3 regions of the Bradyrhizobium sp. ORS 111 genome follow, and region 3 is predicted to be linked to each of the others. Evidence: predicted binding sites of a transcription regulator. Region 3 holds the regulator's gene; each other region holds the start of a gene.

Region 1 (9,951 bases), 710 kb from region 3:
TGCCGGCGCCGGTCATGATCTCCATGTGCCGGTGCACGATGCCGTGGAATTGCAAGGTGTCGGGATCGAACGGGACCAGGCCGAGATAGCAGGCCGCGCCGACCAGCGCGCCACCGACCGCATAGGCCAGCACGCTCCTGATCGAGAACGCCTCAGTGATCAGCACGATGATCAGCGCCGGCAGCAGCGCGAAGCCGGAAATGAAGATGAAGCCGAAGCCGAGCACGATGTTGATCGCGTTCTGGTCGATCTCCGCGCCGAAATCGCTGATCTCGGGATACAGCACCGCGCCGACCACGATGATCCCGGCAACAAGGCAGGCCACGAGGAAGGCGAAGGCGACGACGAACAGGCGGCCGATCAGGGCCATGCTAGCTCCCCGTCATTGCGAGGAGCTCGCGACAAAATTGCAAAGCAATTTTGCGCTGAAGCGACGAAGCAATCCATGCCTCAGCAAGCGTGCAAGTGGATTGCTTCGCAATGACGACGCGGAGAGCGTTGTGCTCCACAACATTCAATCCGTCATCGCCATCGCACGAAGCGCCTGGCGCTCGCGCGCGGAGAGCTTTTCGGTTTCCGACTTGAGCTGGCCGCAGGCGGCGAGGATGTCGCGGCCGCGCGGCGTGCGCACCGGCGAGGAATAGCCGGCGTTGAAGATGTATTCGGAGAATTTCTCGATCTGCTCCCAGTCCGAGCATTCGTAGGCGGTGCCCGGCCACGGATTGAACGGGATGAGATTGATCTTGGCCGGAATGCCCTTGAGCAGCTTCACCAATAGCCTGGCGTCAGCGAGCGAATCGTTGACGCCCTTGAGCATCACATATTCGAAGGTGATGCGCCGCGCGTTCGAGGCGCCGGGATAGTCGCGACAGGCCTGCAGCAGCTCGGCAATCGGATATTTGCGGTTGAGTGGCACCAGCTCGTTGCGCAATTCGTCGCGCACCGCGTGCAGCGAGATCGCGAGCATCACGCCGATCTCCTCGCCGGTGCGCTTGATGTTCGGCACCACGCCCGAGGTCGACAGTGTGATGCGGCGGCGGGAAATGCCGATGCCCTCATTGTCGGCGACGATCAGCAGCGCATCGCGGACCGCATCGAAATTGTACAGCGGCTCGCCCATCCCCATCATCACGATGTTGGTGACGAGGCGCGAGCCGTTCTCGCGATCAGCCCAGTCGTTCAGGCGGTCGCGCGCCACCATCACCTGGCCGACGATCTCGCCGGCGGTGAGATTGCGCACCAGCCGCTGCGTGCCGGTGTGGCAGAACGCGCAGTTCAGCGTGCAGCCGACCTGGGAGGAGACGCACAGCGTGCCGCGATCGGTCTCGGGGATATAGACGCACTCGACCTCATGCGGCTTCTCGAGCTTGTCGCCGCTTGGCAGCCTGAGCAGCCATTTGCGGGTGCCGTCATTGGAGATCTGCTCGGCAACCACTTCGGGACGGTCGACCGTAAAATGCCTCTCGAGCTCGGCGCGCATCTCCTTCGAGACGTTGGTCATCTCGGCGAAGCTCTTGGCGCCGCGGAAATACATCCAGTGCCAGAGCTGCTGCGTGCGCATCTTGCGCTGCGACGGCGGAACCCCGACCTCGCCGAGGCGATCGGCGATCTCGGCACGCGACAGCCCGATCAGCGACGGCTTGGCCGGCGGCACATAGGTTTCGAGCGGAACCTTTTCGACCAGCGTATTGGCCGTGGCATGTTGAACGATCGAGTCTGCGGTCATCGCCTGTCTGATCTTGCGGGAGTCTTTGATTCCTCATCCTGCGGAGCGGCGCCTGCGCCGCGTCTCGAAGGATGAGGCCACTAGATACTAGTTTTGGCGCGTTTTCTTCACGCGAACCGGTGTCCACTTCGCTCGAAAACGCTCTCGCCGGGCCGCATGGTTCGAGACGGCGCCGACGCGCCTCCTCACCATGAGGGGAACCACTCCTCAAATAGGCCTTCTGCGGCCCATAAACAACGCCGATTCGGGCCTTAGCGCCGGCAGTCCTGGGCCAGCCGGTCAAGCGCCTGCGACAGGCCCTTCAGCGAAAACGTATCGGTCGTCTCGGTGCCTTTGGCCGAGACCGCCTTCACCGTCGCCTCGCCGGCTTTGCGCATGGCTTCCACCATCCGCTCCTCCTCGGCCGCGTTCTTGATCCAGAGGCCGTCACCCTGCGTGTACATCGCGTAGGTGCCGCCGCCGACCTGGATCGTCGATTCGGAGCCCGGCTTCAGTGTGTAACCGATCATGACAGAAACTTCGTTGACGACCTTTTCCGCCGGACGGGTCGAGACGAAGGCATAGGCCGGATCGCGCGGCCTGTTCGGCGGGTTGGTCTTCGACGAGGCCGGCTTGGCGAGCGCGAAGCAGACCTTCTTGCCGTTCGGCGACGCCGTATAAGCGCCCCAGGTACCATACTGGCCGATCAGCGTCGGCTCCGCACCGCCGGCCGCAGCCGCGGCAGGCGACGCCGGCTTGGCCGCTTCCTTCTTCGATGCAGTTTGCTTCGGTGTAGCGTGCACCGGCGCAAGCGAAATGATCCCGCACACCAGGCTACCCGCAACCAACGATGTCAGTATTTGCCGCACGGCCAACTGGTTCCCCCATCATTGTGACTGGAAGATGGCCCGGCGATTCCCCTCCGCCGGCTCGGATGGATAACCGGGAAACATCTTTTTGGGAAGGCGGTTACGTCCGGAGTGAGCGTCCAGCACACAAGCCGCGCATTACCCCTTGCCGCGCGCGGCGCGCTGCTTCGCCCACTGCTCGTCGGTCCATTGCAGCAGGTCCTCCGCGCCGGAACTGCGCAAGTGAGCGCCGCCATCCTGCACCACCATCTCGCCGTTGATGTAGCTGGCCTGATCGGAGATCAGGAAGGTCGCGAGGTTGGCAAGTTCGGAATGCTCGCCGGAACGGCCGAGCGGATTGCGCTGCGACCACGTCTCGCCGCGGCCTTCGGGTCGCAACTGTCCGGTCGCACCGGGTGTGGGGAACGCACCGGGCGCAATCGCCACCGTGCGGACGCCCTTCGGTCCCCATTCGACCGCAAGGCTCTTGGTCATCGCCAGCACCGCGGTCTTGGCCATCGACGACGGCACGGTGAACGCGCGGCCGGTGATGGTCGAGGTCGAGAGGATCGAGAGCACCACGCCCTTGTGCTTGCCCTCGATCCAGCGACGGCCGGCGGCGAGCGTGCAATACAGCGTGCCGTGCAGCGTCGGACCGAGGATCGCGTCCGCCGCACGGAATGACAGATGTTCGGTTTGCGCGATGAAGGTTGCGGCAGCATTGTTGACGAGAACGTCGATCGGTGCCTCGTGCCAGACCTGATCCATCATCGTTTCAACTGCCGCGCCATCGCGAATATCGCATCGTGCGGTGGAGACTATCGCGCCCAATTCGCTGCGGAATTTTTCTGCGGTTTCTTCCAGCAATTCCTGCCGCCGCCCGCAAATGACCAGTTCGGCGCCAAGCTCGGCAAAGCGCCGCCCCATCGCAGCGCCAAGGCCGGAGCCGCCGCCGGTGATCAGGATACGCTTGTTCGCCAGCAGGCCTTTTTCAAACATAGTTTCACTCCCTTTTTGCTGCCGTCATTGCGAGGAGCTCGCGACAAAATTGCAAAGCAATTTTGCGCTGAAGCGACGAAGCAATCCACCTTTCCCGCGCGGCGGGATTATGGATTGCTTCGCTTCGCTCGCAATGACGAACGTGGCCATTGTCGCTCCGCCGTAAATCCGGCATGAAGCTTTCAGCCCAGAACGCTGAGCCCTTTGTGCGTCCGAAAATCAGGTGTGTCCATGAAAGCCATCCTCTGCTCGCAATACTGTCAACCCGACGATCTCGTGCTGGCTGACGTGCCGGATCCCGTGGCAGGTCCCGGCGAGGCCGTGATCGCGATCAAGGCGGCGGCGCTGAACTTCTTCGACATCTTGATGATCCAGGGCAAGTACCAGATCAAGCCGCCGTTCCCGTTCTCACCGGCGGCGGAAGTCGCAGGCGTGATCGAGAGCGTCGGCCAAGGCGTCACCGACTTGAAGGTGGGCGATCGCGTCGTCGCGTCCTGCGGTCACAACGGCGCGCGCGACAAGATCGCGCTGCCTGCGAATGCGATCGTGAAGATCCCCGACAATCTCGACTACGACCGCGCCGCCGGCATCATCATCATCTACGGCACCGCGCTGCACGCGCTGGAAGATCGCGCGAGCCCGAAGCCGGGCGAGACACTCGCGGTGTTGGGAGCCGCCGGCGGCACCGGACTTGCCGCGTGCGAGCTCGGCAAGCTGATGGGCCTGAAGGTGATCGCCTGCGCCTCATCCGACGAGAAGCTCGAATTCGCCAAGCAGCACGGCGCCGAGCTGACGCTGAACTATGCCAAGGAAGACCTCAAGGAAGGTCTGCGCAAGCTGACCGGCGGCAAGGGCGCCGACATCGTGTTCGATCCGGTCGGCGGCGCCTATGCCGAGGCCGCGCTGCGCTCGACCGCATGGGAAGGCCGCTTCCTGGTGATCGGCTTTGCTGCCGGCGAGATCCCGAAGATCCCGCTCAACCTCGCGCTGCTGAAGGGCTGCGACATCAGAGGCGTGTTCTGGGGCGCCTGGGCGCGGCAGAATCCGGAGAAGAATCGCAAGAACCTCGAGAAGCTCGTGCAGTGGACCGCGGAAGGCAAGATCTCGTCACATGTCGACCGCACCTTCCCGCTGTCGCAGACCGCCGAAGCCCTGAAGGTGCTGGCCGGCCGCAAGGCGATGGGCAAGGTGATCCTGCATCCCGGAAGCTGATGACGAACAACAGCGCCCGACGTCAGGCTCCGCGAAATCCAGGCTTGCGGGCGACTCCAACCTCCCCTTGAAAAGGGGAGGTCGCTTTGCTCGCCAGAGCAAAGCGGATGGGGATCTGCTCTCTCCGCACACAGCATCGCCTGCGGCGGACCCCCATCCCGACCTTCCCCCTTTCAGGGGGAAGGAGAGGACCGGATTTGTAGATGGGGTAACGGGCCCCGATCCCCCTTCTACGCGCGCTGAGTACGAACAACCGCGCCCGAGGTCCGGCTCTGCGAAATCCAGGCTTGCACGAGACTCCAACCTCCCCTTGAAAAGGGGAGGTCGCTTTGTTCGCTAGAGCAAAGCGGGTGGGGATCTGGCTCTCTCCGCATAGAGCATCGCCTGCGGCTGACCCCCATCCCGACCTTCCCCCTTTCAGGGGAAGGAGAAGAGGCAGCCGGAGCTCGCTACGCGCCGCTCACTGCTCGCTCAGCGTGGCGCGCTTCAGCGCGGCACGCGCGGCGTCGCGATGGTCCGGCGTGATGTGGCTCGCCACCATGCGGATCGCGGTTGCGAGCACCGCGGCATCGTCGGTGAAGCCGAGGACCGGCATCATGTCGGGAATGAAGTCGAACGGCAGGACGAAATAGGCGATGGCGCCGAGCAGCGCCGCCTGCACATGGCGCGGCGTCTGGCGATCGAAGGCGCAGTAATAGGCGGCGAGCAAATCCTCGGCGAACGGCAGCCCCGCCACCACCTTCTTGAATTTGATCCAGAAGCGGCGGCGCACGCTTTCGCGATCCTGGGCCAGCCGGTCGGCGGGCTCGAATCCCACGCTGTGTTCGGTCGATGCCATCGCAAGGTTCCCCGACGCCGCGCAGCGGTCGGGCGGCGTTGCAGCGAATCTGGTGATGTCAGACCGCCGCCGCAAGGCGCGCCAGCACTCACCGCGACGTCGACGCGCGAACGGCAGTCTCGAGGAGCGTGCGATGTCGCTGGGTCAATTGACCCCGAGCTGCCGTGCGATCGCGTTCATGGCCTTGGCGAGCTCGATGTCACGCTTGGTCACGCCGCCGACCTCATGCGTCGCCAGCACGACCTCGACGGTCTTGTAGACGTTCTTCCATTCCGGGTGATGGTCATTCTTCTCCGCGACCAGGGCGGTGCGACACATGAAGCCAAACGCTTCGTTGAAGTCCTTGAACACGAAGGTCTTTGTGATGGCCGCACGGCCGGGCATCTCCGCCCAGCCGGCCAACTCCCAGAGCGCGGCTTTCCTGGCTTCCGCCGACAGCAATTCCACCATGACAGCCCTCCTGTTTGGGCCCCAACCTTAGCCTAACGGCCGGCCCGTGGGATGGGATCCATGCCGAAATTAAGGCCGAAATCGCGGCCTATCGCCGCTAACCATGACGGAGTTGTAACATCGGCCGGCTCCGGAATTTGCTACAGATAGAAGATGTATGCGCGCCGGCCCTATCGAGTTTGAGCCCCAAGCTTTTGTTTGCGAGATCGATGACCGACGGCCCTGGCCCCGCCGAGACCTTGCCCAAGCCGCCCCGGTCTGCGCGGCAACGGCTGATCTTCGTACTGATCGCGGGGGTGCTCGCGATCATCGGCACGTTGGCCGCGGGCTACTATTTCGCGGTGCGGCCGGTGACGCTGCGCATCGCGGTCGGCCCGCCCAACAGCGACGACGTCAAGCTGGTGCAGACGCTGGCCCAGGCCTTCAACAACCAGCCCAATAGCCAGGTCAAGCTGCGGCCGGTGCAGACCGATGGCGCTACCGCGAGCGCGCAGGTACTCGCCGACGGCAAGTCCGATCTCGCCATCATCCGCGGCGATCTCGAAGTGCCGAAGAACGCGCAGGCGGTTGCGACCTTGCGCAAGAATGTCGTGGTGATGTGGGTTCCGCCGGCAGCGAAAGGCAAGCGGCGGAAGGGCCCGAAGATCACCAAGATCGCGCAACTTGCGGGCCACAAGATCGGCGTTGTCGGCCGCACCCAGGCCAACGTCAATCTGCTGAAGATGATCCTGGTGCAATATGGCGTCGATCCGATGAAGGTCGACATCGTCCAGTTCCCGGTCAATGAGGCGGTCGAGGCGATCCGCAACCAGAAGGCTGACGCCTATCTCGCCGCAGGGCCCGCCAACAGCAAGATCACCATCGACGCGATCGCGGCTTCAAGCCATGACGGCAACGAGCCGACCTTCCTCGCGATCGACGCCTCCGAGGCGATTGCGCAGAACCACCCGGCCTATGAGGCCTCGGAAATCCCGGCCGGCTCGCTCGGCTCCGCCGACCGGCCCGAGGACGAGGTCAAGACCATCAGCTTCTCGCATCACATCGTTGCCCGCAAAGGCCTTTCGGAATCGACGGTGGCAGCGTTCACGCGGCAATTGTTCCAGATCCGGCAGTCGCTGAAGAGCGATTTCCCGCTCGCCGCCAAGATCGAGACCCCCGACACCGACAAGGACGCGGTCATCCCCGCGCATCCGGGCGCCGCCGCCTTCGTCGACGGCGAGGAAAAGACCTTCCTCGATCGCTACAGCGATTACATCTGGTGGGGCCTGATGGCGCTCTCGGCCATGGGCTCGGCCGGCGCGTGGTTCGCCGGCTATCTCAAGCAGGATGAACGCAACACCAACACCTCGCAGCGGGATCGCCTGCTGGAGATGCTGAAGGCCGCGCGGCGCAGCGATTCGACCGATGAACTCGACCAGATGCAGGCCGAGGCCGACGACATCCTGCGCGACACGCTGGCGTGCTTCGAGCACGGCACGATCGAACAGGGCACACTCACCGCATTCAACATCGCGCTGGAGCAGTTCCACAACGCGGTCGCCGACCGCAAGGCGCTGTTGATCAGCATGCCGCAGAACCTGCAGCGTGCGGCGACCCAGTTCAGGGCGGCGGGCTCGGCGTAGCAGCGCGAGTGCGACCTCTTCTCCATCCGTAGCTTCTCTTCGCCTCTCCCGCGTGCGGGGGAGGCCGACGCGCGCAGCGCGGCGGGTGGGGGCTGTCTCCGCGGCACGATTCGCGGAGACAGCCCCCCCCCACCCTCCCCCGCAAGCGGGAGAGGGAGCCTGACGAGCGTGGTCGCCTCACGGGACCGATACATTCGGGAGCCCGCTCATCCAGCGCTCAGCCTTCCCCCTGTAATCTCTCCGTCATGGAATTTTTCTAGGTCTTTGCCAGCTTGCGGCGCAGTGTTGCGTCCTGTCCCTGGAGACCCCCAATGACGATCCGGTTTTCGCACAAGATCACCCGCCGACGCTTCCTGTCGACCGCGGCAGCAACGGGAGCCGGCGTCATCGCGATGCCTCACCTCTCCCGCGCCGCCGACCGACCGGCGATCACCCATGGTGTGCAATCCGGCGACGTCGGCGTCGATGGCGGCGTGGTCTGGGCCCGCGCCGACCGCCCGTCGCAAATGATGGTCGAGGTCGCCACCACGGAATCATTCAAGGATGCCCGCGCGCTGCCGCCGATCGCGGCGCTGCCGGAAAGCGACTTCACCGCCAAGATGCTGCTGGAGAACCTACCCTCCGGCCAGGACATCTTCTATCGCGTCCGCTTCCGCGATCTCTCCCACATCGACATCGCCGGCGAGCCGGTAGTCGGCCGCTTCCGCACCGCGCCGAGCGATCGCCGCGACGTGTCCTTCGTGTGGGGCGGCGATGTCGCCGGCCAGGGCTGGGGCATCAATCCCGACGACGGCGGCATGTTCACCTTTTCCGCCATGAAGAAGCACAATCCGGATTTCTTCCTGCACTCCGGCGACACCATCTATGCCGACGGCATCATCTCGGCCGAGCAGAAGCAGCCCGACGGCAAGATCTGGAAGAACATCACGATCCCGGAAAAAGCCAAGGTCGCCGAGACGCTCAACGAATTCCGTGCCGCCCACAAATACAATTTCCTCGACGACAATCTGCGCGCCTTCAATGCCGAAGTGCCGATCTTCGTGCAGTGGGACGATCACGAGGTGACCAACAACTGGTCGCTGTCGAAGCAATTGCCCGCGACCTACAAGGAGCGCGACATCACGCTGCTCGCCGCGCGCGCGGCCCGCGCCTTCCACGAAATGTATCCGATGCGCGAGAGCATCGTCGATCCTGGCCGCGTCTACCGCACGCTGAGCTACGGTCCGCTGCTCGACGTCTTCATGCTCGACGAGCGCAGCTATCGCGGCCCCAACGGCCCGAACCTGCAGGAGACCTACGGTCCCGACGCCTATTTCCTCGGGCCCGACCAGCTCGCTTGGCTGAAGCGCGCACTGCTCAACTCGCGCGCCACCTGGAAGGTGATCGCCTCCGACATGCCGCTGTCGCTCATCGTCTATGACGATGCGGCCAACAAGAAGGGCTCGGAAGCCTTCGCCCAGGGCGACGGCCCGGCGCGTGGCCGCGAGCTCGAGATCGCCGACCTCCTGCGCTTCATCAAGACCGCGGGAATCGTCAACACGGTGTGGCTGACCGCCGACGTGCACTACGCTGCCGCGCACTACTACAACCCGAACAAGGCCCAGTTCCAGGAGTTCGATCCGTTCTGGGAATTCGTCTCCGGTCCGCTGCATGCCGGCACGTTCGGCCCGAACGAGCTCGACAACACGTTTGGCCCGGAAGTGAAGTTCGTGAAGGCGCCGGGCGAAGCGAACCAGAATCTGCCGCCCTCCGCCGGGATGCAGTTCTTCGGTCACGTCAAGATCGACGGCAAGAGCGGACAGATGACGGTGAGCTTGCGCGATCGCGCTGACGCCGAATTGTGGTCGATCACGCTCGATCCGAAGCAGGCGTAGTCCGCTCGCACCCGCTGCGGAACCGCCGCTGTGCCGGACGCCCTTGGCCCAAGGCCGGGGCTCCGCAATTGACCGGGATGGACGTCACCGACCTCTTCCGGTATCGATAGCAGAGCCATTGTGCTGGGGGCCCGAAGGGGCGGAGCATGAGGCGCTGCGAATCCGATCATTTGCTCGGCGGTATCGTCGCGAGGTCTCGACCTTGCCGCCTCATTGCCATCATCATAGCAGCGCTCGTGCTGCTGCCGATCGAAGCCAGCGATGCCGGCTGGCGGCCAAAGATCTTCAAGGGCTCGTCAAGGCATGCCGGACCGCCAAAGCGCGTGAAGGCGGCAAGGCCGGCGAAGGTGGCAAGGCGCAGCGTCGCAGCAAGGCCCCACGGCACGCGGCTTGCCGCCCTCGG
Region 2 (9,951 bases), 1.8 Mb from region 3:
GCATAGGGCGAGTTGATGATGAGGTCGGACTTCGAGATGATGCGGAAGTCTTCCTTCTTCATCGGCGTGCCGTCGCTCGACTTCACCATGTTCTTGTTGAGCATGCGCGTGAGGTTGGAGTCGTCGTCGGCGTTCCACCAGTTGGCGGCGACGTCCACGGTGCCCTGCGCCAGCGCCAGCACGGCGTTCTCGTGGCTGCCGGTGAAGATCACCTTGGAGAAGAAGCTGTCCGGATCGATGCCCATCTGGTTCAGCTTGAAGCGCGGCATGTTGTTGCCGGAGGTCGAATTGGGATCGACCAAGCCGAGATTCTTGCCCTTGAGATCCTCGACCTTCTGATACGGGCTCTTGGCGAGCACGTAGAACACCGAGTAATAGCCCTTGGAGCCGTCGGCATTGACGTCGATTACGAACGCATCGGTCTTGACGCCAGTGAGAAGGGCACGCGAGAACGACGCCGGACCGTAATAGCCGATCTGGATGTTGCCGGCGCGCTGCCCCTCGATCACCGCTGCGTAGTCGTTGGCGACGCGCAAGTTCACCTTGATGCCGAGTTCCTTCGACAGGTAGCTGATGAACGGCCCGAAGCGCTCGGTGACACCGGAGCCGTTCTCGGCCGGAATCACGGCAAAGGTGATCTCCGGATACTTCGACTTCCAGTCCGAGGCCGAAGCCGAGCCGGCGAACGCCAGCGAGGCAGCGCCGGCCAATACGGTGCGACGAGTGATCATGATAAACCCCTTGTTGTGGTTACGCGTGTTTGGCCGGGCGAAATGCCCGTCCATCCTGATCGGGAATTGTGCGCCGCTCAGGCCGCCGCTGCGGTGCCGAGCGCCGGAACATTTGCGCCCTCGGGCGCGGGCAACGGCGCCCCGCCGATGACGTCGTTGGCCTCGAGGTCGTAGAGCTCGCGGGCGATGTGGTCGGTCAGCGTCGATGGTTGACCGTCGAACACCACGCGCCCCGCCGCCATGCCGATCAGGCGGTCACAATAGGTCCGCGCCAGGTCGAGCGAATGCAGGTTGCAGAGCACGGTGATGCCGAAATGCTTGTTGATGCGCAGCAGTGCGTCCATCACGATCTTGGTGTTGCGTGGATCGAGCGACGCGATCGGCTCGTCGGCGAGGATAACGTCGGGCTCCTGCACCAGCGCACGTGCAATCGCGACGCGCTGCTGCTGGCCGCCGGAGAGCTGGTCGGCGCGCTGTGCGGCGAGCTGCGCAATGTCGAACTGTTCGAGCGCGGACATCGCAAGCGCCCGGTCCTGCTCCGGCCACATCTGCGCCAGCGAGCGCCACGACGGGATTTCGGCAAGCCGTCCCATCAGCACGTTGGTCAGAACGTCAAGCCGGCCGACCAGATTGAATTGCTGAAAGATCATCGCCGAACGCGCGCGCCACTGCCGCAGCGCCTTGCCGCGCAGCGCGGTGACGTCGGTGCCTTCGAACAGGATGCGGCCGGAAGTCGGCTCGGCGAGGCGGTTGATCATCCGCAGCAGCGTCGACTTGCCGGCACCGGAGCGGCCGATCACGCCGACGAAACTGCCGGGCGCGATCGAGAATGACGCGTTATCGACTGCGGCTTTTGTGCCGAACCGGCACGTCAGACCTTCCACCACCAGCATGCAATGCTCCACCCGCGTCTCGATGGGCCATCGCTATCCCCGCTGTTTTACAGTTATGTGACGACACGGCTGCGGTGCGGCGATCGTCCACACCACCTCACTTGCCGTCATCGCAACGTCATGATCTTGTCATCAAGCACCTTGAAGACGAGCGTATCTCCCCGGAAGCCATGATTTGCGGAGGCCCTGATGGCCGGAAAGAAACTCTCCATCGTGCCGACGATCGATCCCACCGCGTCGGTACGCGAGAGCAAGCTCGGCACCTATACGGAAGTCGGCGCGCGCACGATCCTGCTCGAAGTCAGCATGGACGATTACTCCTACGTCGTGAATGACAGCCAGATCACCTACACGACGATCGGAAAGTTCTGCTCGATCGCAGCGATGACCCGGATCAATCCCGGGAATCATCCGATGCACCGTGCCACGCAGGCGCATTTCACTTACCGCGCCAGCGCCTACTTTCCCGGAGAGAGCGACGACACCGACTTCTTCAACTGGCGACGTGCGCATCACGTGCATATCGGCCATGACGTATGGATCGGTCACGGTGCGATCATATTACCTGGCCGGAGCATCGCCACCGGCGCCGTCGTCGCCGCCGGGGCCATCGTCACCAAAGACGTGCCTGCCTATACGATCGTTGCCGGCAATCCGGCGCGTCAAATCAAGCCGCGCTTTGCCGCGCCCATCGCAGATCGCCTCGCCGCGCTGGCGTGGTGGGACTGGGATCATGACATGCTGCGCCGTGCCCTGCCCGATTTCCGCAAGCTTTCGGTGGAAGAGTTCCTCGACAAGTATGAAGCTGAGGGTGCTTCCGAATCACAAGACAAGCAGCGGAGTGCCGCATCGTGACCGACATTTTCATCGAAGGCGGCCGCGCGCTGATCGACGGATCGCTCGTCGAGACATCGCTCCGGACAACGGGACGCGACATCGCTGCCCTCGACGCCGAGCAGGGCCGCGCGGCGCTCCACCTTGATGCCAACGGCTTGTTGGTGCTGCCTGGCATCGTCGACCTGCACGGCGATGCCTTTGAGCGGCAGATGATGCCGCGTCCCGGCGTCGACTTCCCGACCGACATTGCGCTCATCGACAGCGACCGGCAGGCGATCGCCAACGGCATCACCACCGTGTTCCACAGCACGACCTGGTCATGGGAGCCCGGCCTGCGCAGCGCCGACAATGCGCGGAAACTGCTCGATACAATCGAGGCATTGCGGCCGCAGCTTGCCGCCGATACGCGCTTTCACCTGCGCCACGAGACCCACAATCTCGACGCCGAGGCCGAGATCACGCAATGGCTCGCCGAAGGCCGCATCGATCTGTTCGCCTTCAACGATCACAGCAACGTCAAGCCGAAGAAGCGCAACCAGCTCGCTGAGCGTGCCGGGCTGTCGGTCGAGGCGATCAACGAGATGCTCGACCAAGTCGTCGCCCGCCGCCCCGACGTGCCAGCCTCGATCGCGCGTCTGGCCGCCGCGGCGCGTGCCGCCGGCATCCGCATGCTCTCGCATGACGACAACAGCCCCGTCATGCGCCAGGAGTATCGCGCACTCGGCGCTGCGATCGCCGAATTCCCGATCAACGAGGAGACCGCGCGCGACGCGGCCGCCGCCGGCGACTTCATCGTGTTCGGCGCCCCCAACGTGGTGCGTGGCGGCAGCCACACCGGCTGGACCAAGGCATCCGAGATGATCGCGAAGGGCCTCTGCTCGGTGCTGGCGTCGGACTATTACTATCCGGCGCAACTGCTCGCAGCATTCCGTCTGGCGGCCGACGGCATCCTGCCGCTCACCAGCGCCTGGGACCTGATCTCCTCGGCGCCGGCGCGCGCCGCGGGGCTCGATGATCGCGGCGTGCTGGCCGCCGGCCGCCGCGCCGACATCATCATCATAGACGACAAGGTGCCGTTGCGGCCCCGCGTCGTGGCTGCGATATCAGCCGGACGATTGGTGCATCTGGCGGATGCAAGCTGTCTCGTTCATTCGCGCGCGCCGCGCAAGACGGTTGCAGCGGCGTAACCTCACTCTATTCTGCTGCCATGGCCAATCATCCGCGCTACGCAATCTATCATGCGCCGTCACCAGACAGTGCGCTGCACCGCTTCGGCTCGACGCTGCTCGGCTACGATGCTGCGTCGGGTGACGACATCCCGTTCCCGAATGGGGTCACCCCCGACTGGCGCGAGGTCACGGAGGATCCGCGCAAATATGGGTTTCACGCCACGCTGAAGGCGCCGATCACGCTCGCCGAGGGCAAGCGCGAAGGCGACCTCATCGAAGCCTGCGCTGCCTTCGCCGGCCGCGCGCGGCGCATTCCGGTGATCGAGCCGGTGGTCGATGCGATCAGCGGCTTCATCGCGGTGATTCCGGCGCGGCGTTCCGACGACCTGCAGCAGCTTGCCGCCGACTGCGTCACCGAGTTCGATGCCTTCCGCGCGCCGCTGACGCCAGACGATCGCGTCCGCCGCAAACCCGAGCGGCTCTCGGCGCGGCAATGCGAGTATCTCGACCGTTGGGGCTATCCTTACGTCATGGAGGAATTCCGCTTCCACATGACGCTGACGGGACGGCTTGGCGACGACAGGCGCGGCCCGATCGTGGCTTGGCTGCGAGAACGGTTCGCGACGCTCGGTCTCACGACGCTGGCGATCGACCGCCTGGCGCTGTTCAGGCAGGACGACGCAACGTCCCGCTTCCGCATCATCGCAAGCTGGCCGCTGCGCGGCGGCTAATCCTGCTTCGCGAGCTCGGCCAACAGCCACCTCTTGAAGGTTTGCAGCGCACGATTGCGTTGCGCGCCCGGCGGGTGAACCAGCCAGTAGCTGCCGGTCATGTGGCCGACCGGAAGGAGCCGCCGGATCGTACCGCGCCGCTCGCTTTCCGCGATGAACGGCTCGAGCGCCAGCGCGACGCCCGCCCCGCGCTCGGCGGCCTGCAGGGCAGCCACAAAGCTGTCGACCGAAATGGTGCGCGTCGACGGCGGCTCGGCCTCGCCCGCATGTCTGAACCACAGGGGCCATGCCGCGGGAAATGTCGTGACGTGGATCAGGACGGCGCGGTCGAGGTCGGCGGTCGTCCGCAGCTTCAGCCGCCGCGCGAGCGACGGCGCCGTCACAGGAACGGTCCTGACGTCCATCAGGCGATGTGCGACGACGCCTTCGGCCTTGCCGGCCCCAAAGCTGATGCCGGCGTCGAACGTCTCGGTGTCGAAATCGACATTTCGGTTCGAGGTTTCGATCGCAAGATCGATCTGCGAATGCTGGGTGAGGAACGACGATAGCCGCGGGATCAGCCAGGCCGAGGCGAACTGCGGCAGCACCTTCAGCCGCAGCCGGCGTTTGCCGGCCGCTTCGATGGCCGACTCCGCTCGCGCCAACAGCGCGAAGGCGCGACCCGTCGCGGCGGCGAGCTTTTCGCCCGCAACGGTCGGCCGGACAGCGCGGTGGGTCCGCTGAAACAGCGCAACGCCGAGATGGGCTTCCAGGTTGCGGATGCGATGACTGACCGCCGACGCGCTGACGTTCAGCACGCGCGCAGCTTCCTTGAAACTGCCGAGCCTGACCGCGACGTCGAACGCCTGCAGCGCCAGAAGATGCGCCGGCCGCAAGCTCGCCGCGGCGAGGTTATCCTGCCCCTGCGACTGCGAAGACCTTGAGTTATTCCTGCTCATGCGGCCGATCCTAGCGGTCGTCACCCATCGATGTCGCCGGGAAACTGAGCATAGATGAATCTCATTCATCCGAAGCATCCCGCTTTCGCTTGTCGCGCGGGAGGCGATGCTGAATTCTGCCACCGACAAACAGCAGGGCGGCAAGCCCGGCCGGATCAAGCGGGGAGGATAGCGATGACAGCACGGCTGGCGGACGAACCTTCCGTCGTCAACCGAATCCTGAAGCATATCGACGCGAAATCGACCGATCTCAGCGACGGCGTCTGGCACGAACCCGTCGCGCACTATCTGTCGCAGGACCGCTTCGCAGTCGAGATCGAACACGTGTTCCGCCGCACGCCGACGCCGTTCTGCCCGTCCGCCGCGCTAACCGAAATCGGCGCCTATGTCGCGCGCGACGCGGCGCTGACGCCGATCATCGCGATCCGTGGCGCAGACGGCATCGCGCGCGCCTTCCGCAATGCATGCCGGCACCGCGGCGTGCAGCTCGTTGACGGCACCGGTTGCAAGAAGGCGCTGACCTGCCGCTATCACGGCTGGACCTACGGCCTCGACGGCCGCCTGCGTGGCGTCCCCGACGACTATGGCTTTCCCGGTCTCGACAAGAGCCGGCACGGCCTCGTTCAGATCACCTGCGTGGAGCGCGGCGGCCTGGTATTCGTCTCGCAGGATGATCCCACCGCGATATCCGACGCAAGCGACATGCCAACCCTGTTCGGCGACGACTGGACGCTCTATTCGACCGCCGAGCAAGAAGTTGCGGCCAACTGGAAGATCGTCGCTGAAGGATTCCTCGAGGGCTATCACATCCGCTCGACGCATCAGGATACGTTCTATCCGCTGCAGTATGACAATCTCAACGTAATCGAGTCGTTCGGTCGCAACAGCCGGATCAGTTTCCCCTACCGGCGGATCGAGAAGCTCCGCAATGTGCCGCCGGGCGAGCGCCGGACGGCAGGCATGCTGACGCATGTCTATCACTTGTTCCCGAACGTGATGTTGTCGACCTTCCCAACCAACCGGTTGATGACGGTGCTCGAGCCGCTGGCCGTCGACCGGACCCGGCTCATCACCTACACGCTGTCCAACCAGATCGCCGCGGAGGACGGTCGTGCAGCAGTTGCCCAGGGACGCGACTTCGTCACTGCCGGCGCCGCTGAGGACCGCGAGATGGCCTGCGCCGCGCAGCGCGGGCTCGCCAGCCGGGCGAATGACCATTTCACCTTCGGCCTGTTCGAAGGCGCGATCCGGCATTTCCATCAGAATCTCGCCGCGATCATCGATGGCGGCGCAAGCGCATGCTGACCCACCGCGCAACCGAAGGACGAAGCATCGAGGACCGAGCATGCTGGAACACCCGACCGTCAGATTCGAAACCGACCAGGCCGTCGCGATCGTAACCATTGACCGCTATGACGAGGCACGCAACGCGGTCAATCCGGAGACCGCGAAGGGACTGGCAGCGGCCTTTCGCGCATTCGATCGCGATCCATCGCTGTCGGTCGCGATCCTGACCGGTGCCGGCGGCGCGTTCTGTGCCGGCTTCGACCTCAAACGGACCGCAGCCGGCCATCGCGGTCACCGCGTCGAGAATGGCGACGGTCCGATGGGCCCGACGCGGATGAAGCTGTCGAAACCCGTGATCGCCGCGGTCGAAGGACCGGCCGTCGCCGGCGGCCTCGAACTTGCGATCTGGTGCGATTTGCGGGTCGCCGCACGTGACGCGGTGTTCGGCGTCTACTGTCGGCGGTTTGGCGTGCCGCTGATGGATCTCGGCACCGTGCGCCTGCCGCGGCTGATCGGCCACAGCCGCGCGATGGACATGATCCTCACCGGGCGCGGCGTCTCGGGCGAGGAAGCCGGGCAGATCGGTCTCGCCAACCGCGTGGTCGCACCGGGCACCGCGCTTGCCGAAGCGCGCCGCCTCGCCCACGATCTCTGCCGCCTGCCGCAGGCGGCGTTGCGTAGCGACCGCCTCTCCGCCATCGAGCAGTGGGAGCTCGGCTGGGACCAGGCCACGCTGAACGAATTCCGCCTCGGTCTCGCGACGGTCGCGACCGGCGAGACCGAGGCCGGCGCGCGCCGCTTCGCTGCAGGCAAGGGCCGACACGGCGGTTTCACAGACATCACGTGAGGATCGTAAGATCGCTAATGCTCGTCGGGCCGGGTGCGCGCGATGATCTCGGCGGCGCCCTTCTCCAGGAGCTCCATCCCGACGGCGCGGCCGAGTTCGCGCGGACGGTTCGCAGGGCCGCGTCGCGTCGCTTCGATGAAGCGGCCGGCATCGTCGAGCACCGACGCGCGCAGCGTCATCTCGTGGCCCGCGACCATTGCATGCCCGGCGATGGGCGAATTGCAGTGGCCGTTGAGCACCCACAGCACTTCGCGCTCGGCCTCGGCGCTGAGCCGCGACGGAACGTTGTCGATAGCCGCGAGGCGCGCGCGCGTCGCCCAGTCGGTCTCGACGCATTCGACGGTGACGATGCCCTGCCCGACCGCCGGCAGCATCTCATCGATGGAAAAATCATGCGCGATGCGCGCGGCCATGCCGATCCGCTCGAGGCCAGAGCGGGCCATCACCAGCGCGTCCGCCGGCCCCACCGCGCCGCCATCCGGCAAGCGCTGCCTGTCGCCGCGATCGAGCTTGGCGATCCGGGTGTCGGCAGCGCCGCGGAAATGGATCACGGTGGCTTCGGGGAACAGCCGGCGCAGATAGGCGGCGCGCCGCACCGCATTGGTGCCGATCATGAACCCCTTGCCCCGTGCGGCGCGGAGGGTCTCGAGCGACAGGCCAGGCCGCAGCACGAGTGAATCGTTGGCGGCATCCCGCGCCAGCATCGCGCCGAGAACCAGGCCCGGCGTCTCCTCATTGCCCGGCACGTCCTTCAGCGAATGCATCGCGGCCTGCAACGTGCCGGCGCGCATTGCCTCGCGGATCTCCGCGACGAAGGCACCACCCTTGCCGCCGTGTTGCAACAGCTTGCTGGTCTGGTCCCGGTCGCCGCGGGTCTCGAACTTGACGACTTCGACGGCAAGGTCCGGCGCGGCGGCGCGCAGCAGGCGCGCGACATCGTTCGTCTGCGCCAGCGCCATCGCGCTCTTGCGCGTCCCGATCCGTAAAGCCTGTCCCGACACGCTATCTCCGTTGCGAATGACCGTCAGGGGCTGGGATTAGAGCAAAAGACCAGTCAGAACAACGGTTTTTGCCCCCGGGGATCACGCTCAGGCGATGTCGTCGACCAGCACGACGCCGGCGGCAAGCATGGCCGTCGTGGCGGTCGCGAGCGAGCCCGCGAGATCGATGGCGCGGCAGCCCGACAGCACGACGGTTACCCCGAAACCGAGCCGTCGCGCATCCAGCGCCGAATAATGCACGCAATAGTCGGTCGCGAGCCCCGCCATGGCGATCCGCGTCAGGCCGCGCTCGCGCAGATAGCCGGCAAGCCCGGTCGGCGTCGTCCGGTCGTTCTCGAAGAAGGCGGAATAGGAATCGATCGCCGCGCGGAACCCCTTGCGGATCACGAGCTCGGCCCTGTCGGCCGCGAGCTGCGGATGGAAGGCGGCGCCCGGCGCGCCTTGCACGCAATGATCCGGCCATAGCGTTTGCGGTCCGTAGGGCATGGTGACGGTCGAGAACGGCGCCGCGCCAGGATGCGATGACGCAAAGGAGCCGTGGCCCTCCGGGTGCCAGTCCTGAGTCAGCACCACATGATTAAATCGCTCGGCGAGCCGATTGATAACCGGCACCACGGCATCGCCGTCCGCGACCGCCAGCGCGCCACCGGGGCAGAAATCGTTCTGCACATCGATGACGAGCAGGAGATCGCCGGGCCGGATCGCCATCGCCGCCTCAGGTCCCGACTCGCAGCGGCGCGCGCAGCTTGCGCAGGCAGGCGATCACCGACAGCGCGGTGATGCGGCCAGTCTTCGGGTTCTCCGAGGGGATGTTCTCGATCGTCATCGAGAACCGCGCGGAATCCGAATCGACCTCGATGCGGTGGGTGTTGCGCGTCACCGTCGGGTCCGCCCAGATCTCGACCCGGGTACGATCCGGGCCGATGCCGGCGAGCGACAGCGCCACCGCGACGTTGAGGTTGGCCGGAAAACCTTTCGCGGCTTCGCGCGCGCTGCCCTCGAACACCTGCAGCGGTTCGGTGATGCCTTCAATCCGGATGTCGTTCTCGACCAGATGCGGCGCGCCGAGCAAGCCCGCCACCGGCTTGCGCGTCACGATCCTCGCCGAATGGATGGTCCCGAGAGCGGCGGCCGTCACCGCGTCGAGCCCGATCAGTGCGCCGGTCGGCACGATGATCTGGCCGCCATGGTCCCTCGCAAGGCCGATCAGGTCTTCGTTCTGCAGCAGCGCGCCGACACTCAGCACCACTGCGGTCTTGCCGCGCTCGACGGCCGGCGCCACGATCGAGCGCACCAACTTGCTCGGCGCGCATTCGACGACAATATCAGCGACATCGGCAAGATCGACGATCGGCAGCACCTTCGGCGGCGCCTTGAGCTCGGCAAGCCAGGCGCGATGCTTCGCGGGATCCTGCGACGACACCGCCACAAGCGCCAGCCCATCGATGCCTTGATCGAGCGCCTTGACGACATCGGCCCCGATCGCGCCGAGGCCCGCCACCGCCACGCGGGTCCTG
Region 3 (9,951 bases):
GGGAGCGCCAGGTCGAGATCGAGCTCAACCTGCCACAGGCGCCGGTCACGATTGCCGGCGACCGGGAGGAGCTGCTGCGGCTGTTCGAGAACCTGATCGAGAACGCGCTCAAATACGGTGCCTCCGGTGGCCGCGTGATCGTGTCGCTGAGCCAGCCGGCGCCAGGCGAGGCGAACCCCGAAATCCGCGTCATGGTGCGGGATTTCGGTCCGGGCATCGCGCCGGAGCATCTGCCGCGGCTGACCGAGCGCTTCTATCGGGTAGACGTCGGCGACAGCCGCAACCAGGGTGGAACCGGCCTCGGATTATCGCTGGTGAAACATATTCTTAACCGTCATCGCGGGCGTCTTTTGATCGAAAGCGTACCGAAGAGCGGCGCGACCTTTACCGCCTGTTTTCCGCGCCCGAAGACCCCGGTACCGGTATAAAGCTGAGCGTTTTCAATCGCTTAATACTGTCATCCAACTGTCATCCAACCTTCGTAAAAGCAGCACCGACCGCTCCTAGATGGACCGGCGTGAGCGCGATCGGGCGCATTCGGCGCTTCGCTCAGCAAGGGAGACCAGCATGAATTTCATCAAGACAATCGTCGCTGCCGGCTTGGTCGCCGCGTCGACGTCGGCCTTTGCTGCCGATATTACCGGCGCGGGCGCGACATTTCCGTTCCCGATCTATTCGAAATGGGCCGACGCTTACAAGAAGGAGACCGGCAACGGTCTGAACTATCAGTCGATCGGCTCGGGCGGCGGCATCAAGCAGATCCAGGCGAAGACCGTCACCTTCGGCGCCAGCGACATGCCGCTCAAGGTCGAGCAGCTTGAGAAGGACGGCCTCGTCCAGTGGCCGATGGTCATGGGTGCGATCGTTCCGGTCGTGAACCTCGACGGCGTCAAGCCCGGCGAGATGGTGTTCGACGGCGAGACACTCGCCAACATCTATCTCGGCAAGATCACCAAGTGGGACGATCCGGCGATCAAGAAGCTCAATCCGAAGGTCAACCTGCCCTCGGCCGCGATCACCGTGGTCCGCCGCTCGGACGGTTCGGGCACCACCTTCAACTTCACCAACTATCTCTCGAAGGTCAGTGCTGATTGGAAGAGCAAGGTCGGCGAGGGCACCGCGGTCGAATGGCCGACCGGCGTCGGCGCCAAGGGCAACGAGGGCGTGTCCGGCAACATCAGCCAGACCAAGAACTCGATCGGCTACGTCGAGTACGCCTACGCCAAGCAGAACAAGCTGACCTACACCGGCCTGGTCAACAAGGGCGGCAAGACGGTGCAGCCGACGGTCGACGCCTTCCAGGCCGCCGCTTCCAACGCCGACTGGTCGCATACGCCGGGCTACTACGTGATCCTGACCGACCAGCCCGGCGACAAGTCCTGGCCGATCACGGCGGCGACCTTCATCCTGATGCACAAGGAAGCAACCGATAAGGCGGCTTCCCAGGAAGCGCTCAAGTTCTTCCGCTGGGCGTTTAAGAACGGCGACAAGATGGCCGAGGAGCTCGACTACATCCCGATGCCGGGCAATGTCGTCCAGCAGATCGAGAAGACCTGGACCTCCGAGATCAAGAGCTAACTCCGACGTTTCGAACCAAAGCTGTGCCGCCCACGGGGCGGCACAGCCTCTGCAACCGGATCCGGACTCCGTCATTATCGCGACAAGCCTGGAGTTCGGGAGCGGCGCCCCGGAAGGCGCAACCGGAACGGCGTCGGTCAAAAAACGTCGGTGACGATCGCTTCGGGGCGTAGCGGGTTGCGCAGCTTTTACATAGTAGAGAGGGGATTGGCGTGGCTGACATGGCTGTTCAGAGCGATGTGATGGAAGCTGCCGGACCTTACGATCGCGCCAAGGCCCTCAGCGCGTTCAAGCTCGGTGATGCCGCCTTCTACTGGGTCACCCGGATTTCGGCGATTTCGGTTCTGTTGATCCTCGGCGGCATCATCCTGTCGCTGATCGTCGGCGCCTGGCCGGCGATGAAGGAATACGGGTTCGCCTTCCTGTGGACCCAGCGCTGGGCGCCATCGGCCGATCCGCCGGTGCTCGGCGCGGTCGGTCCGGTCTACGGCACCCTGATCACGTCGACCATCGCCATGCTGATCGCCATTCCCGTGGGCATTGGCATCGCCGTGTTCCTGACCGAACTCTGCCCGCAATGGCTGCGCCGACCGATCGGCATCGCGGTCGAGTTGCTCGCCGGCATCCCCTCGATCATCTACGGCATGTGGGGCTTCTTCGTGCTCGGCCCGTTCCTCGCCAACACGTTCCAGCCATTCATGATCCGCATCTTCGAGGGTGTGCCGGTGCTCGGCAGCGTCTTCGCGGGCCCGCCGTCCTATCTCAGCCTGTTCAACGCCTCGCTGATCCTCGCGATCATGGTGTTGCCGTTCATCACCGCGATCTCGGTCGACGTGTTCAAGACCGTGCCGTCGGTGCTGAAGGAAGCCGCCTACGGCATGGGCTGCACCACCTGGGAGGTCGTCCGCAGCGTCGTGATCCCCTACACCCGGGTCGGCGTGATCGGCGGCATCATGCTGGCGCTCGGCCGTGCGCTCGGCGAGACCATGGCGGTGACCTTCATCATCGGCAACTCGTTTCGCATCTCGTCGTCGATCTTCGCGCCGGGCACCACGATCTCGGCGGCGATCGCTTCCGAATTCGCCGAAAGCGACGGCCTGCACCAGTCCGGCCTGATCCTGCTCGGTCTGCTCTTGTTCGTGCTGACCTTCTTCGTGCTCGCCGCAGCGCGGTTGATGCTGCTGCGTCTGGAAAAGAAGGCGGGGAAGTGACGCCATGAACCCGATCTACAAATCCCGCCGCCGCAGCGACATCGTCGTCCGCGCCCTCTGCATCGGCGCTGCGCTATTCGGCGTCACATGGCTGGCGCTGATCCTGCTTACGCTGCTCTACAACGGCGTCGCAGGGCTGAGCGTGCAGCTCTTCACCGAGAACACCCCGCCGCCCGGCTCGACCGAAGGCGGTCTGCTCAACGCCATCGTCGGCTCGATCATCATGACCGTGATCGGGGTCGGTATCGGCGCGCCGCTTGGCCTGTTCGCCGGCACCTACCTTGCCGAGTACGGTAGACATGACAAGCTCACCTCGGTGATCCGCTTCATCAACGATATTCTGCTCAGCGCGCCCTCGATCATCATCGGCCTGTTCATCTATGGCGCCGTGGTGGTGCCGATGCGCGGCTTCTCGGCGATCGCCGGCTCCCTGGCGCTCGCGGTGATCGTGATCCCGGTCGTGCTGCGCACCACCGAGGACATGCTGCTGCTGGTGCCCAATCCGCTGCGCGAGGCGGCCAGCGCGCTCGGCCTGCCGCGTTCGCTGGTAATCAAGCGGATCGCATATCGTGCCGCCCGATCGGGTCTGATCACGGGCGTGTTGCTGGCCACCGCCCGCGTCGCCGGCGAAACCGCCCCGCTGCTGTTCACCGCGCTCTCGAACCAGTTCTTCAGCCTGAACCTGACCAGCACGATGGCCAATCTGCCGGTGACCATCAACAACTTCGTGCAGAGCCCCTATGCCTACTGGAAGGAGTTGGCCTGGAGCGGTGCACTGCTCATCACCTTCACCGTGCTCGCGCTCAATATCGGTGCGCGCATCCTAGGTGCCGAAAGGGCTGCAAAATGACCGAGCTTTCCGTTTCGATGACTGCCGCGAGCCACGTCCCCCAGGTGCCGCTTCCAGAGGCGCCGCCGAAAGTGACGGTGCGCAATCTCAACTTCTACTACGGCGAGCACCACGCGCTGAAGAACATCAACCTGACGCTCGGCACCAACCGCGTCACGGCGTTCATCGGCCCGTCGGGCTGCGGCAAGTCGACCCTGCTGCGCATCTTCAACCGGATGTATGATCTCTATCCGGGTCAGCGCGCCGTCGGCCAGTTGATGCTGGACCAGACCAACATTCTCGACCCCAAGCTTGACCTCAACCTGTTGCGCGCGCGGGTCGGCATGGTGTTTCAGAAACCGACGCCGTTCCCGATGACGATCTACGAGAATATCGCGTTCGGCATCCGCCTCTACGAGAAGATCTCGAAGTCCGAGATGGACGGTCGCGTGGAGAAGGCGCTGCGCGGCGGTGCGCTGTGGAACGAGGTCAAGGACAAGCTGAACGCCTCGGGCCTCTCGCTGTCCGGCGGACAGCAGCAGCGCCTGTGTATCGCCCGCACCGTCGCGGTGCGGCCCGAGGTGATCCTGTTCGACGAACCGTGCTCGGCGCTCGACCCGATCTCGACCGCCAAGGTGGAGGAGCTGATCCAGGAACTGTCCGAGGACTACACGATCGCGATCGTCACCCACAACATGCAGCAGGCGGCGCGCGTCTCTGACAAGACCGCTTTCATGTATCTTGGCGAACTGATCGAGTTCGACGACACCAACAAGATCTTCACCTCGCCGAGCGACCGACGGACCCAGGACTACATCACCGGCCGGTTCGGCTAGAGCATGATCCGGAAAAGTGGAGACCCGGTTTTCCGATGAGATCATGCTCAAACAAGGAAATGAGATCATGATCCGGCCGGATCATGATTGAAGGAGCAAGCGATGGTTTCTGAACATACCGCCAAGGCATTCGACAGCGATCTGCAGGAACTCACCCGCCTGGTCGCCGAGATGGGCGGCCTCGTCGAGCGCATGATCACCGAGTCCGTCGACGCACTGATCCGCCGCGACGTCGCGCTCGGCAAGCGCGTCGTTGCCGCCGACGTCGAGATCGACGGCCTGCAGCGCATCATCGAGGAGCGCGCGGTGCTGACGATTGCGCGTCGCCAGCCGATGGCGATCGACCTGCGCGAGATCGTCAGCGCGATGCGGGTGGCGACCGACCTCGAGCGGATCGGCGATCTCGCCAAGAACATGGGCAAGCGCGTCGCGGCCCTCGAGAGCGATTTCCAGCCGTTGAAGCTGATCCGCGGCCTCGAGCACATGACCGATCTGGTGCTGTCGCAAGTCAAGTCGGTGCTCGACGCCTACGCCGCGCACGACTTGCCGGCCGCGATGACCGTCTGGAAGGGCGACGAGGAGGTCGACGCGATCTGCACCTCGCTGTTCCGCGAACTGCTCACCTACATGATGGAGGATCCGCGCAACATCTCGTTCTGCATCCATCTGATGTTCTGTGCCAAGAACATCGAGCGGATCGGCGACCACGCCACCAACATCGCCGAAACCGTGTTCTACATGATCGAAGGCCAGCAGATCACCGACAAGCGCCCGAAGGGCGACATGACCACCTTTGCCACCACGGTGCCGGGTAACGGCTAGCTGAGGTGTTTGGTTCGCCTCTCGGGCAACGGATCAACACAGAGAAAGAACATAGACCGATGAGCGCACGCATTCTGGTAGTCGAAGACGAGGAAGCGCTGACGACGTTGTTGCGCTACAACCTCGACGCGGAAGGCTACGACGTGGAGACGGTCGGACGCGGCGACGACGCCGACACAAGGCTGAAGGAGCGTGTTCCCGATCTCGTGGTGCTTGACTGGATGCTGCCGGGCCTCTCCGGCATCGAGCTGTGCCGCCGCCTGCGGGCGCGGCCTGAGACCAAGCAGCTTCCGATCATCATGCTGACGGCGCGCGGCGAGGAGAGCGAGCGGGTGCGGGGCCTCGCCACCGGCGCCGACGATTACATCGTCAAACCGTTCTCGGTGCCGGAGCTGCTGGCGCGCGTGAAGGGCCTGTTGCGTCGCGCGAGCCCTGAGCGGCTCGCCACCGTCCTGACTTACGGCGATATCGAGCTCGACCGCGAGAAGCGCCGCGTCGCGCGCTCGGGCCGGCCGATCGATCTCGGCCCGACCGAATATCGCCTGCTCGAGTTCTTCCTCGAGCATCCCGGCCGCGTGTTCAGCCGCGAGCAGCTTCTCGACAGCGTCTGGGGCCGCGACATCTATATCGACGAGCGGACCGTCGACGTGCACATCGGCCGCTTGCGTAAGCTGCTCAATCCCGGCCGCGAGCAGGATCCGATCCGCACCGTGCGCGGTGCCGGCTATGCGCTCGACGACCGCTTCGCCAAGGCGGAGCCGCAGCCGTAAGGCGCGGGCAGCAGATAACCACAGCGTCGTCCCGGCAAAAGCCGCGACCCATAACCCCGAATGCAATTTGTTGCGCGAAGTCGGAACGACGAGTCCTGTTCACAACACAAGCCGCGGCGGATGGGTCCCGGCCTGCGGCAGGACGACGCTGTGACGTAGAGGTAGTCCCCTCACAAAAAAATCCCCGCTTGCGCGGGGATTTTGTTTCCACGGCCTATGATGCTCACCGGGTCGGCGGCTTGTTGGCGGGCCTGCGCCGGTCGGCAGCCGGCTGGTAGGCGACGCGCGAGTGGTGCGCGCAATAGGGCAGGCCGGTGAGCGCCTTGCCGCCGCAGAAGAAGAATTCAGGGCTCGAGGGGTCGCCGACTGGCCAGTGGCAGGTCGCCTCGTTCAGCTCGAGCAGCGACAGCCGCTGGCTCATCGGCACCACATTGTCATAGGCGACCGGATCCGGCTCCAGCTCGACCTCGAAGGCGTGGGCGAGCGCGGTGTTGCCGCGCGAGACCGGGCGCGCCACCCGCATCATATGTTGGGCGGGACGGGCCTTGCGCTGTCGCGGGGCAGCGGTGGAAGGGGCCTTGGCACGGCCGGATAGGCCAAGCCGATGCACTTTGCCGATCACGGCGTTTCGCGTCACATTGCCGAGTTCCGCCGCAATCTGGCTGGCCGACAGGCCCGCCTCCCAGAGCTTCTTGAGCTGCTCGACGCGATCATCGGACCAGGTCAATACCGTCATCGCATTCTTCCCTTCGCCTTGCGCCGGCCAGTCATCGGAGCGGCGCTGCGAGCCAAATCTGACAAATATCCCTGCGGTCAGAATCCCTTAGCCCTCGCCGGACGCGGTTTTGCGCCCGAACGTGTACGCAGAACGAAAGCTACTTAGAGGGTCCAGTACTGCCGCACGAGATGTCGTATCCGACAGGCCAAACGCTACAATATGGCGTGACTCTGGCGCAAGAGTCCGCGGCAGCGCGTCCACATGTTCCGACATTTATGCATTGCAATGAGGCTTTTCCACCTCACCGGTATGCTCGGGATTGCGCGCGTTTCGCACTGCAGGAAGGCCACTTCGTGGCGATTGACAGCGACTGCCCGCAGCATACAATGCCTTCCACGTGCCGCCCGAAAAGGCGGCACGTTTTGTTTTCCGAAGCTGGCCGTTGCTGCGCTGGCGTTAAGGCACGCGGCAATTGTCGGCCTCAAACCCGTCAGTGATTGCCATGACCAATAGCGCCACGTCGCATCTGCTTCCCGTCTTCGCCAGGGTCGATCTCGGCTTCGAGCGCGGAGAGGGCGCCTGGCTCATCGCGACCAACGGCGACCGCTATCTCGATTTCACCTCGGGCGTCGCGGTGAACGCGCTCGGGCATGCGCACCCTCATCTGGTCAAGGCGCTGCAGGAACAGGCGACCAAGCTCTGGCACATGTCGAACCTGTTCAAGAGTCCGGACGGCGAGGCGCTCGCCGCGCGGCTCTGCGAGCAGAGCTTTGCCGATTACGTGTTCTTCTGCAATTCCGGCGCGGAAGCGATGGAAGGCGTGATCAAGCTGGTCCGCCATTATCACTTCTCCAAGGGACATCCCGAGCGCTACCGCATCATCACTTTCGAAGGCGCGTTCCATGGCCGCACCTTGGGAACCCTCGCCGCCACCGGTTCCGCCAAATATCTCGAGGGCTTCGGCCCGCCGATGGACGGCTTCGACCAGGTTCCGCATGGCGACATCGAGGCGGTGAAGAAGGCGATCGGGCCGCACACCGCCGGCATCCTGATCGAGCCGGTGCAGGGCGAGGGCGGCGTGCGTTCGGCGCCGCAAGCCTTCTTCAAGGCGCTGCGCCAGCTCTGCGACGAACACGGCCTGTTGCTTGCGTTCGACGAGGTGCAGACCGGCATGGGCCGCACCGGCGAATTGTTCGCCTACAAGCGCGTCGGCGTCACGCCCGACGTGATGTCGCTCGCGAAGGCGCTCGGCGGCGGGTTCCCGATCGGCGCGGTTCTGGCGAGCGCAAATGCTGCGGCCGGCATGGCGCCGGGTTCGCACGGCTCGACGTTCGGCGGTAATCCGCTGGCGGTGGCGGCGGCCAATGCCGTGCTGGACGTGATGCTCAAACCTGGCTTCTTCGATCACGTGCAGAAGATGTCGCTGCTGCTCAAGCAGAAGCTCGCCTCGGTCGTCGATCGCTATCCCGGCGTGATTTCGGATGTGCGCGGCGAAGGCCTGTTGATCGGCGTCAAGGCCGTGGTGCCATCGGGCGATCTCGTCACCGCACTGCGCGAGCAGAAGCTGCTCACTGTCGGCGCCGGCGACAATGTCGTCCGATTCCTGGCGCCCCTGATCGTGACCGAGGCCGAAATCGACCACGCCATCGGAAGCCTCGAGCGCGCCTGCTCCGCGCTGTCGGCGGCGCAGCCGAAGAAGGCGGCCGGATGATGAGCAAGCCGGTCCGCCACTTCCTCGACATCAACGAATTGCCGCTCGGCGAGCTGCGCAACATGCTCTCGGCCGGCGCCGCCATGAAGGCGAAGCTGAAGGCCCATGAGAGGGGCAAGAAGCCGCTCGAAGGCAAGACATTGGCGATGATCTTCGAGCGCCCGTCGACCCGTACGCGGGTCTCGTTCGACGTCGGCATGCGCCAGCTCGGCGGTGAATCAATCATGCTGACCGGCGCCGAGATGCAGCTCGGCCGCGGCGAGACCATCGCCGACACCGCACGCGTGCTGTCGCGCTATGTCGACGCGATCATGATCCGCATCCTCAACCACGATGCGTTGCTGGAACTCGCAGCGCACGCCACCGTTCCCGTGATCAACGGGCTGACGCGCCGCTCCCATCCATGCCAGGTGATGGCCGACTTGATGACCTTCGAGGAAAATCGCGGGTCGATCGAGGGCAAGACAGTGGCCTGGACCGGCGACGACAACAACGTGCTCGCCTCCTGGGCGCACGCCGCCGAGCGCTTCAAGTTCAATCTCAACGTCGCGACCCCACCGGAGCTCGCGCCGAAAAAGGCGATGCGCGACTGGATCAAGGCGACCGGTGCGCCGATCGTACTCGGCAGCGATCCGGAAGCCGCGGTCCGCGGCGCAGATTGTGTCGTCACCGACACCTGGGTGTCGATGGGCGACAAGGAGGGCGAGCATCGCCACAACGTGCTCAGGCCATACCAGGTCAATGCCAAGCTGATGTCGCTGGCCAAGCCTGGTGCGCTGTTCATGCACTGCCTGCCGGCGCATCGCGGCGAAGAGGTCACCGACGAGGTGATCGACGGTCCGCAGTCCGTCGTGTTCGACGAGGCGGAAAACCGCCTGCATGCGCAGAAGGGCATTCTGGCCTGGTGTTTTGACGCGGTCGCGTAGTCATTCGACGTTATCGTCCCGGCCAAGCGAAGCGCGAGCCGGGACCCATACGCCGCGGCCTGTGAAAAAGGCACAAGGGGAGACGCCTTGTGTGATGACGAACTGTTGTGGTTATGGGTCCCTGCTTTCGCAGGGACGACGATCTCTCGTTGAGTGAACCCCTTTATTTCACGGTCCGAGACCCCAGATAGAGCGCCATGGTTCCACAATCCCCCGACACCAAAATCGCTGCCGAGGCGCCAACCCGCGCGCCATCGGCCATTCCGGTTGACGACGCAGTGCTGGCCTTCGAGGTCGACGCGCTCGACCTGCGCGGCCGGTTGACCCGGCTCGGCCCCGCGCTCGACGAGATCTTGCACAAGCACGATTATCCGCCGCCGGTCGGCAAGCTGCTGGGCGAGGCGATCGTACTGACCACGCTGCTCGGCTCCTCCGTGAAGTTCGAGGGTCGCTTTATCCTGCAGACCCGCACCGACGGCCCGGTCTCGCTGCTGATCGTCGATTTCCGGGCGCCCGACCAGTTGCGCGCTTATGCGCGCTACGACGCCGC

The links. The regulator PhoB, encoded in region 3, activates phosphate uptake and scavenging genes when phosphate is short. The targets are predictions, from matches to a motif close to TGTCATNNANCTGTCAT.
Region 1: P6U30_RS01540 (alkaline phosphatase D family protein) is a predicted target of PhoB. The motif match lies at 7,905-7,921, and genes of this name have one in related genera.
Region 2: phnC (phosphonate ABC transporter ATP-binding protein) is a predicted target of PhoB. The motif match lies at 1,741-1,757, and genes of this name have one in related genera.

Annotation. Positions count from the first base shown of each region.
Region 1 covers NZ_CP120701.1:325,386-335,336, reverse strand. Annotated here, with positions in the region: gene P6U30_RS01580 (hypothetical protein) at 1-370, opposite strand, end outside; gene rlmN (23S rRNA (adenine(2503)-C(2))-methyltransferase RlmN) at 515-1,726, opposite strand; gene P6U30_RS01570 (invasion associated locus B family protein) at 1,978-2,580, opposite strand; gene P6U30_RS01565 (SDR family oxidoreductase) at 2,713-3,552, opposite strand; gene P6U30_RS01560 (NADPH:quinone oxidoreductase family protein) at 3,784-4,764, shown strand; gene P6U30_RS01555 (YkvA family protein) at 5,225-5,602, opposite strand; gene P6U30_RS01550 (4a-hydroxytetrahydrobiopterin dehydratase) at 5,747-6,052, opposite strand; gene P6U30_RS01545 (TAXI family TRAP transporter solute-binding subunit) at 6,328-7,674, shown strand; gene P6U30_RS01540 (alkaline phosphatase D family protein) at 7,986-9,548, shown strand; gene P6U30_RS01535 (N-acetylmuramoyl-L-alanine amidase) at 9,695-9,951, shown strand, end outside.
Region 2 covers NZ_CP120701.1:5,823,248-5,833,198, forward strand. Annotated here, with positions in the region: gene phnD (phosphonate ABC transporter substrate-binding protein) at 1-731, opposite strand, end outside; gene phnC (phosphonate ABC transporter ATP-binding protein) at 809-1,624, opposite strand; gene P6U30_RS26885 (chloramphenicol acetyltransferase) at 1,814-2,479, shown strand; gene P6U30_RS26890 (alpha-D-ribose 1-methylphosphonate 5-triphosphate diphosphatase) at 2,476-3,648, shown strand; gene P6U30_RS26895 (DUF1045 domain-containing protein) at 3,669-4,361, shown strand; gene P6U30_RS26900 (LysR substrate-binding domain-containing protein) at 4,358-5,299, opposite strand; gene P6U30_RS26905 (aromatic ring-hydroxylating oxygenase subunit alpha) at 5,474-6,604, shown strand; gene P6U30_RS26910 (crotonase/enoyl-CoA hydratase family protein) at 6,645-7,433, shown strand; gene hemC (hydroxymethylbilane synthase) at 7,448-8,392, opposite strand; gene pncA (bifunctional nicotinamidase/pyrazinamidase) at 8,522-9,142, opposite strand; gene P6U30_RS26925 (aspartate dehydrogenase) at 9,150-9,951, opposite strand, start outside.
Region 3 covers NZ_CP120701.1:7,641,989-7,651,939, reverse strand. Annotated here, with positions in the region: gene P6U30_RS35385 (ATP-binding protein) at 1-428, shown strand, start outside; gene pstS (phosphate ABC transporter substrate-binding protein PstS) at 568-1,578, shown strand; gene pstC (phosphate ABC transporter permease subunit PstC) at 1,800-2,789, shown strand; gene pstA (phosphate ABC transporter permease PstA) at 2,794-3,639, shown strand; gene pstB (phosphate ABC transporter ATP-binding protein PstB) at 3,636-4,454, shown strand; gene phoU (phosphate signaling complex protein PhoU) at 4,557-5,276, shown strand; gene phoB (phosphate regulon transcriptional regulator PhoB) at 5,336-6,046, shown strand; gene P6U30_RS35350 (GcrA family cell cycle regulator) at 6,270-6,782, opposite strand; gene P6U30_RS35345 (aspartate aminotransferase family protein) at 7,267-8,475, shown strand; gene argF (ornithine carbamoyltransferase) at 8,475-9,401, shown strand; gene P6U30_RS35335 (Hsp33 family molecular chaperone) at 9,599-9,951, shown strand, end outside.